Regions from separate parts of the Pseudomonas sp. S34 genome, predicted to be linked through region 2. Evidence: predicted binding sites of a transcription regulator. Region 2 holds the regulator's gene; the other holds the start of a gene.
The links. The regulator FliA, encoded in region 2, starts transcription of late flagellar genes. The targets are predictions, from matches to a motif close to CTAAAGTTTNNNNNNNNNNNGCCGNTAA.
Positions count from the first base shown of each region.

Region 1: the regulator FliA is predicted to act here: its motif matches at 2,532-2,559, upstream of PspS34_RS01735 (methyl-accepting chemotaxis protein).

Region 1 covers NZ_CP019398.1:397,539-401,795, forward strand. Annotated here, with positions in the region: gene PspS34_RS01730 (HIT family protein) at 92-541, shown strand; gene PspS34_RS01735 (methyl-accepting chemotaxis protein) at 575-2,491, opposite strand; gene PspS34_RS01740 (16S rRNA (uracil(1498)-N(3))-methyltransferase) at 2,696-3,403, opposite strand; gene tatC (twin-arginine translocase subunit TatC) at 3,400-4,194, opposite strand; gene tatB (Sec-independent protein translocase protein TatB) at 4,191-4,257, opposite strand, start outside.
Region 2 covers NZ_CP019398.1:1,692,950-1,697,206, forward strand. Annotated here, with positions in the region: gene flhA (flagellar biosynthesis protein FlhA) at 1-397, shown strand, start outside; gene flhF (flagellar biosynthesis protein FlhF) at 409-1,737, shown strand; gene fleN (flagellar synthesis regulator FleN) at 1,854-2,684, shown strand; gene fliA (RNA polymerase sigma factor FliA) at 2,681-3,421, shown strand; gene PspS34_RS07445 (chemotaxis response regulator CheY) at 3,589-3,960, shown strand; gene PspS34_RS07450 (protein phosphatase CheZ) at 3,982-4,257, shown strand, end outside.

The sequences.
Region 1 (4,257 bases), 1.3 Mb from region 2:
GCGGCAGTGAAGTTGTTAAATCGACAGACGCCTAAAATGTCTATCAACCATCACCCGGAAGGTTTACAGCGCATGGATTGTTTTTTGCGCAATGCTCGCCGGCCAGGCGCCGATGCACCTGATTTGGCAGGATGAAGGCCACGTCGCCTTTCTCTCCATTCGCCCCTATACCCCGGGTTTTTCCGTGGTGGTGCCCAGGCAGCACCATGGCAGCTACGCGTTTGCCCAGTCGGACGAAGTGCTGGCGGGGTTGGTGATTGCGGCGAAAAAGGTCGCCTTGCTGATCGATCACGCGCTGCCGGGTGTTGGCCGTACGGGTCTGATGCTTGAAGGCTATGGCATCGATCATTTGCACGCGAAACTCTTCCCCATGCACGGCACGGGCGACTCCAGCGCGTTCAAGCCGTTGGCGTCCAACGTCGACAAGTTCTTCGAGCGCTACGAAGGCTACATCTCGTCCCATGACTTCAAGGGCGAGCTCAATCACGACCTGGCGGTAATGGCGCGGCATGTTCGTCAGGTGGATGGCGCGACGGACTGAAGCGGGAGGCTGCTGGCAGCCTCCCGTTCTCCATCAAACCCGAAACTTGCCCACCAGCATTTGCAGGTGAGTGCCGAGCCGCGCCAGTTCGACACTGGAGGACGCGGTTTCTTCGCTGGCGGCGGCGGTCTGCTCCGAGACGTCACGCACATTGAGCACGCTGCGGTTGATCTCCTCCGCCACGGCGCTTTGCTGTTCGGCAGCCGCGGCGATCTGCTGGTTCATCGCCTGGATCGCCGACACCGTGCGGGTGATGCTTTCCAGTGAACCGCCGGCACGGCGGGTCAGTTCGACACTGCTGTCGGTCAGGGTGCGGCTGTTGTCCATGATGGTCGCCACTTGCTGGGTGCCGTTTTGCAGGCCGACGATCAGTTCTTCGATCTCTTCGGTGGACTTCTGGGTGCGCTGGGCCAGGCTGCGGACTTCGTCTGCCACCACGGCAAAACCACGGCCGGCTTCACCGGCGCGGGCGGCTTCAATCGCGGCGTTGAGGGCCAGCAGGTTGGTTTGCTGGGCCACGGACTTGATCACGTCGAGCACGCTGCCGATCTTGTCGCTTTCGCGCTTGAGTTCGCCCATGGCCTCGGTGGAGTGACCGACTTCCGCGGCCAGGCGTTCGATCTGGGCGATGGCTTCGCCGACGACTTTGTCGCCCTCCCGGGCTTGCTGGTCGGCGGCGACGGCGGCTTCGGACGCCTCTTCGGCGTTGCGCGCGACTTCCTGCACGGTGGCGGCCATTTCGTTCATGGCGGTGGCGACCTGATCGGTCTCGACCTTCTGGCTGTTGACCCCGGCACTGGTCTGCTCGGTCACCGCCGACAGCTCTTCGGCGGCGCTGGCAATCTGGGTGACGCCATCGCTGATGCCGCCGATCAGTTCGCGCAGCCCTTGGGTCATGCTTTGCATGGCCCGCTGCAACTGGCCGAGTTCGTCGCGGCGCTGCGACGTCAGGTTGTGGGTCAGGTCACCACTGGCGACGCGCTGGGCCACGATCAGGGTCTGGTTCAATGGAATGATGATCTGTCGGGTGATCGCCCAGGCGGCCAGCAGGCCGAAGGCGATGGCCAGCACGGTGGCGAGGGTCAGCATGTTCTTGGCATGGGCGGCGTCGGTGTCACGCACGACGGTTTGCGAGACGGTGAGTTTCTGGCTCATGTCCAACAGGATGTCGCCTTGGGTGGACATGCGTGCCAGGGCCTTGGCGCTGGCCACCTGGGAGTCGCGGAACTGGCTGACGGCGGTGCGATAGGCCTTCAGCGAGTCAGTTGCCTGTTGCAGGTTGGCGATGTGTTCTTCAGGCAGTTTGGTCGGCAGGCTCTCGAGGTTCTTCAGGGCGTTTTCGATCGCGTCGAGGGCTGGCTGTTCGGCTTCGCTCTTGCCGCTGTAGGTGTAGCCGCGAACCTGGAAGCGCGCCTGCTGGATCAGTTTGCTCAGGTCGATCACGCTGTTGAACGCCGCTACGCTGTCACCTTGCAGCATGGATTTTTCCACTTCGGCGACGCGGGCCACGGCATTGTCGGCAGTGGCGCCCAGTTTGCTGCGGGCGTCTTCACGCTGGGCGCCGGCCTGGGTCATGTCGTTGAAGGCGCGGCGGTATTCGGCGACAGCGGCCAGTTGTTGCTCGACCATGGCCGTATCGGCCGGTTGCTCGATCAGGCCGCGGGCGGTCTGCAGGCCGCTTTCGAGTTTGCCCAACAGATCGTTGACGGCGCCGGGACCTTGTTCGCCGCGACGCATTTCGTAATCCTGGCGTGCAATGCGCAGGTCCTTGGTCAGGTCGTTGAGGCTGGCGATGAACCCCAGCTTATCGCCGCGGCTGGTCACGCCGCTCAGGCCGCTCCAGCCGGTGAAGGTGATCAGCAGGGTCAACAGTAGCACCAGACCGAAGCCGATCCCCAGCTTGCGTTTGACGCTGACGTTTCCCAGATTCTCGGCTAGCCATTGGTACATGCTGAAACTCCCCGGACCACAATTTGGTTTTATGGGGGGTGTATCGGCAGGGGAGCCTGAATCTGTAGGCGCTGCCCGATATACGGGCGAATGATGACCTGTGGGAGCGGGCTTGCTCGCGAAAACGGTGTGCCAGTCACTTCAATGCCGACTGATACACCGCATTCGCGAGCAAGCCCGCTCTCACAGGAATTGTGTCGGGATTTAGAAGAGGCGTGCCAGCAGCGCGGTCACGGCGGTTTCGACCCGCAGGATGCGCTCGCCCAGTTGCACCGGTTGCAGGCCGGATTTGCCCAGCAGGTCGATCTCGTAGGGAATCCAGCCACCCTCTGGGCCGATGGCCAGGGTCACCGGTTCGCTGAGTGCGCGAGGGCAGGGCGGGTAATTGCCCGGATGCCCCACCAGGCCGAGGGTGCCTTCGGTGATCGCGGGCAGACGGTCTTCGACGAAGGGCTTGAAGCGCTTCTCGATCACGACTTCCGGCAACACGCTGTCCCGCGCCTGTTCCAGGCCGAGGATTAACTGCTCGCGAATCGCCTCTGGCTCCAGGAACGGGGTCTGCCAGAAGCTCTTCTCGACGCGGTAGCTGTTGACCAGCACGACCCGTGGCACACCCATCGCCGCCACGGTCTGGAACACCCTGCGCAGCATCTTGGGCCGTGGCAGGGCCAATACCAGGGTCAATGGCAGCTTGGCCGGTGGTGGCTGGTCGAGGGTGACGCGCAATTCCGCTTCGTCGGCGTCCAGGCGCAGCACTTCGGCAGAACCCATCATGCCACCGATTCGCCCGACGCGCATGCTGTCACCGACTTCGCAGCGGTGGACCTCCTGCATGTGGGTCAACCGGCGATCACGCAGGATCGCGCGGTCGGCCGCAATGAAATCGGCCTCTTCGAGGAGCAGCAGGTTCACGCTTGGGTCGCTGGCGGCTGGTCGTTGTGATCGTCAGCCGGTTGGTCTTCCGGATGGTCGCCGCGCTTGCTGATCAGGCTGCCGAACAGGATGCCGATCTCGAACAACAGCCACATCGGAACGGCCAGCAGGGTCTGCGAGAAGATGTCCGGTGGTGTCAGGATCATGCCGACCACGAAGCAGCCGATGATCACGTACGGACGGATTTTCTTCAGGTATTTGACATCGACCACGCCGATCCACACCAGCAGCACCACGGCCACCGGAATCTCGAACGCTACGCCAAAGGCGAAGAACAGCGTCATGACGAAATCGAGGTAGCTGGTGATGTCGGTCATCATTTCCACGCCGGCCGGGGTGGCGGCAGCGAAGAACTTGAAGATCAGCGGGAACACCAGGAAATAGGCGAAGGCCATGCCGGCGTAGAACAGAAAGATGCTGGAGACCAGCAAGGGCACGGCGATGCGCTTTTCATGCTTGTACAGGCCGGGGGCGATGAAACCCCAGATCTGGTGCAGGATCACCGGAATGGCCAGGAACAGCGAGACCATCATCGTCAGCTTCAGTGGCGTCAGGAACGGCGACGACACGTCAGTGGCAATCATCGTCGCGCCAGCGGGCAGGTACGCGCGCAGCGGCGTGGAGACGAAGGTGTAGATCTGCTGGGTGAAGGCGAACAGCCCGGCAAAGATGATGAAGATCGCCGCTACGCAGCGCAGCAGACGGGTACGCAACTCGGTGAGGTGCGAAACCAGCGGCATGTGCTGGTCGTTTTCAGGGAGATCGCTCATGGGGCTCGCGGCGGCAAAGTGGTGTCATTGGGCGCTGGCGTTGTCGGCGCGGCGGCTGGAGCA
Region 2 (4,257 bases):
AGATACCGCCGCGCTGGTGGCTGCCGTGCGGGTTGGCGTATCCCGCGCAATCGTCCAAAGCATTGTAGGCACTGAGTCGGAGCTGCCGGTTATCACGCTGGAGCCAAGGTTGGAACAGATATTGCTCAATAGTCTGCAAAAGGCAGGACAAGGCTCTGAAGAGGGCGTTCTGCTGGAGCCAAGCATGGCTGAGAAGCTGCAACGTTCGTTGATCGACGCGGCGCAGCGTCAGGAGATGCAAGGTCAGCCGGTGATTCTGCTGGTGGCCGGTCCGGTTCGCGCGATGCTCTCGCGATTTGGCCGGCTCGCAGTCCCGGGTTTGCATGTGTTGGCTTACCAGGAAATCCCTGACAACAAGCAAGTGACCATCGTTGCGACAGTAGGGCCCAACGGCTGAGGTAGTGGTTTATGCAAGTTAAGCGTTTTTTCGCCGCCGATATGCGTCAGGCCATGAAGCTGGTTCGCGATGAGCTGGGCGCTGATGCCGCCATCATTGGCAACCGCCGGATCGCCGGGGGGGTCGAACTGACGGCTGCGCTGGACTACAAGTTGTCGGCGCTGGCGCCGCGGGTTCCGAACATGGAGCTCGAAGACGAATTGCGCAAGACTCAGTCGCGGATCGTCACCGCCCAGGCCGAATTGAGCCTGCGTGGCGATGGCGAGAGCGACAATGCAACCAATCGCCAGCTGTTCGCCGGATTGCCGTTGACTGCCGCCGAGCCGCTGATCGAACCGACCTACGCCGAACCCCGTCGCCCCGCGCCGGCCGCTGCGCCAGCGTCCGGTGGCGTGGATCCACGTGCGTTCGACTCGATGCGTTTCGAGCTCAACAGCCTGCGCGAACTCATGGAAGTACAACTCGGCTCCCTGGCCTGGAATCAGCTGCAAGGCAGCCGTCCGGACCAGGCCAACCTCTGGCGTCGCCTGCAACGTATCGGCCTGTCTGGCCCGCTGTCGCGCGACCTGCTGGCAATGATCACCGAAATCGAAGAGCCTCGTCAGGCCTGGCGCATGTTGCTGGCGCACCTGGCGCGCATGATCGTTACTCCGGAGGTCGAGCCGCTGGAAGAGGGCGGCGTGATCGCCATGGTCGGCCCTGCCGGCATGGGCAAGACCACCACCCTGGCCAAGCTGGCTGCCCGTTATGTGCTCAAGTACGGCGCGCAGAACATTGCGCTGGTGAGCATGGACAGCTTCCGCATCGGTGCCCAGGAGCAGCTCAAGACCTTGGGGCGCATTCTCAATGTGTCGGTGACCCACGTCGACCCTGGCCAGTCCTTGGTGCAGGCGCTGGAGCCATTGCTGCGCAAACGCGTGGTGCTGATCGATACCGCGGGCCTGCAGGCCAGCGATCCGGCGCTGCGCATGCAGCTCGAAAGTCTGGCCGGTCGCGGCATCCGTTCAAAAAATTATCTGGTTCTGGCAACCACCAGCCAGAAACAGGTTCTAACGGCCGCTTATCACAGTTACAAGCGCTGCGGGCTCGCCGGCTGCATTCTGACTAAACTGGATGAAACGGCTAGTCTGGGCGAGGTGTTGAGCCTTGCCATCAGTCATGAACTGCCGGTGGCTTACCTGACCGATGGCCCGCGGATCCCGGATGATTTGCATCTGCCGCGCCGTCATCAATTGGTCAGCCGCGCCGTGAGTGTGCAAATGCAGGAAGAACCCAGCGAAGAAGCCATGGCTGACATGTTCGCTGACATCTACCACAGCCCGACCAAGCAGGTTGGCTGAGGTAAAAATGAACAGTTTTTATACCTACATCGATGGTCTGCCATGCATTGTTCCGTTTGTGAACGCGCAGCCAGTAATGTGGCCTCCGTCTATGCAAGACAAGGTAAAGAAATAACATGGGCAGCATGCATCCCGTACAGGTGATCGCGGTGACCGGCGGCAAAGGTGGCGTCGGGAAAACTAATGTGTCAGTGAACTTGTCCCTGGCTTTGGCCGAACTTGGCCGGCGCGTCATGCTGTTGGACGCCGACCTGGGGCTGGCGAACGTCGACGTTCTGCTGGGCCTGACACCCAAACGTACCCTGGCCGACGTGATCGAAGGCCGCTGCGAACTGCGCGATGTATTGCTGCAGGGGCCCGGCGGCATCCGTATCGTTCCGGCCGCATCCGGCACTCAGAGCATGGTGCATCTGAGCCCCGCGCAACACGCCGGCCTGATCCAGGCCTTCAGTGATATCGGCGACAACCTCGACGTACTGGTGATCGACACCGCTGCGGGCATTGGTGACTCGGTAGTCAGTTTCGTCCGTGCAGCCCAGGAAGTGCTGCTGGTGGTGTGCGACGAGCCGACCTCGATCACCGATGCCTACGCCTTGATCAAGTTGCTGAACCGCGATTACGGCATGAACCGCTTCCGCGTCCTGGCCAACATGGCCCAGAGCCCGCAGGAAGGACGCAACCTGTTCGCCAAGTTGACCAAGGTCACGGATCGCTTCCTCGACGTCGCCTTACAATACGTCGGCGCGGTGCCCTACGACGAAAGCGTGCGCAAGGCCGTGCAGAAGCAGCGCGCCGTCTACGAGGCCTTCCCGCGTTCCAAGTGCTCGCTGGCGTTCAAGGCAATCGCACAAAAGGTTGATACCTGGCCGCTGCCTGCCAACCCGCGCGGGCACCTGGAGTTTTTCGTCGAGCGCCTCGTGCAGCAGACAGCAGGACCTGTTCTATGACAGCCAGCGGCTACAACCTCTACAAGAGATCGGCGCGTGATGCGCAGTACGAGCTGATCGAGCGTTACGCGCCGCTGGTTAAACGCATTGCCTACCACTTGCTGGCGCGTTTGCCGGCCAGTGTCCAGGTCGAAGACCTGATCCAGGCCGGGATGATTGGCCTGCTTGAAGTGTCGACCAAATATGACGCCGGCAAAGGCGCCAGTTTCGAGACGTACGCGGGCATACGAATCCGCGGCGCCATGCTCGATGAAGTGCGCAAGGGGGACTGGGCGCCACGTTCAGTCCACCGCAATACGCGCATGGTCAGCGATGCCATTCGCTCGATTGAAGCTAAAACCGGCCGTGACGCTAAAGATCACGAAGTTGCGGCCGAACTCCAATTGAGTCTCGACGATTACTACGGGATTTTGAACGACACCCTGGGCAGCCGGCTGTTCAGTTTCGACGACCTGTTGCAGGACGGCGAACACGAAGGGCTGCACGAGGATGGCGCGAGTGCTCATGTCGAGCCGTCACGCGACCTGGAGGATGAACGCTTCCAGGCTGCGCTGGCGGATGCGATTGCCAATTTGCCGGAGCGTGAGCGACTGGTGTTGGCGCTGTACTACGACGAAGAGTTGAATCTCAAGGAAATCGGTGAGGTCCTGGGGGTCAGCGAATCGCGGGTCAGCCAGTTACACAGCCAGTGCGCGGCCCGTTTGCGGGGGCGTTTGGGGGAGTGGCGAGCGCGCTGAAGGCAGTGTGGGGACACTGCGAACGAGGCCGGTGTGGTGTTGAACTGCGCCGGTCGCGATCTGTTGTGCTCCAGACAGTCATTGAGTGCTTTGCCGGATTGATTGAAATGGCGTGTCCAGGTGCTGGGCGCGTTTAAGACTGCTTGGAGGTCGAATTGGACAAGAACATGAAAATCCTCATCGTTGATGACTTCTCAACGATGCGGCGGATCATCAAGAACCTGCTGCGTGACCTTGGGTTCACCAACACCGTCGAGGCCGACGATGGCACTACCGCCATTCCGGTGCTCAACAGCGGAAGCATCGACTTTCTGGTAACGGACTGGAACATGCCTGGCATGACCGGTATCGATCTGCTGCGTCACGTGCGTGCCGATGAAAAGCTCAAGCACCTGCCGGTGCTGATGGTGACCGCTGAAGCCAAGCGCGAGCAGATCATCGAAGCGGCCCAGGCCGGCGTTAACGGCTATGTGGTCAAGCCCTTCACGGCCCAGGCGTTGAAAGAAAAAATCGAGAAGATTTTCGAACGCATCGGTTGATGAGTGCGCCACGGGGGAGCTATGGGCAATAACGAAACTTCATTGGGCGATTTTGAATCGACCCTGAAAAAACACGCCCTCGAATTGGTCGAGAGCCTTGAAAAAGGCAAGTTCGGCGACGCGGTGCAATTGATCCATGAGCTCAACCAGACCCGTGACCGCGGCCTGTATCAGGAAGTGGGCAAGCTCACCCGCGAACTGCATAGCGCGATCGTCAATTTCCAGATTGACCCGCACATGCCGCAGGCCGAAGAAGTGTCGCAGATCACCGACGCCACCGAGCGCCTGGGGTATGTG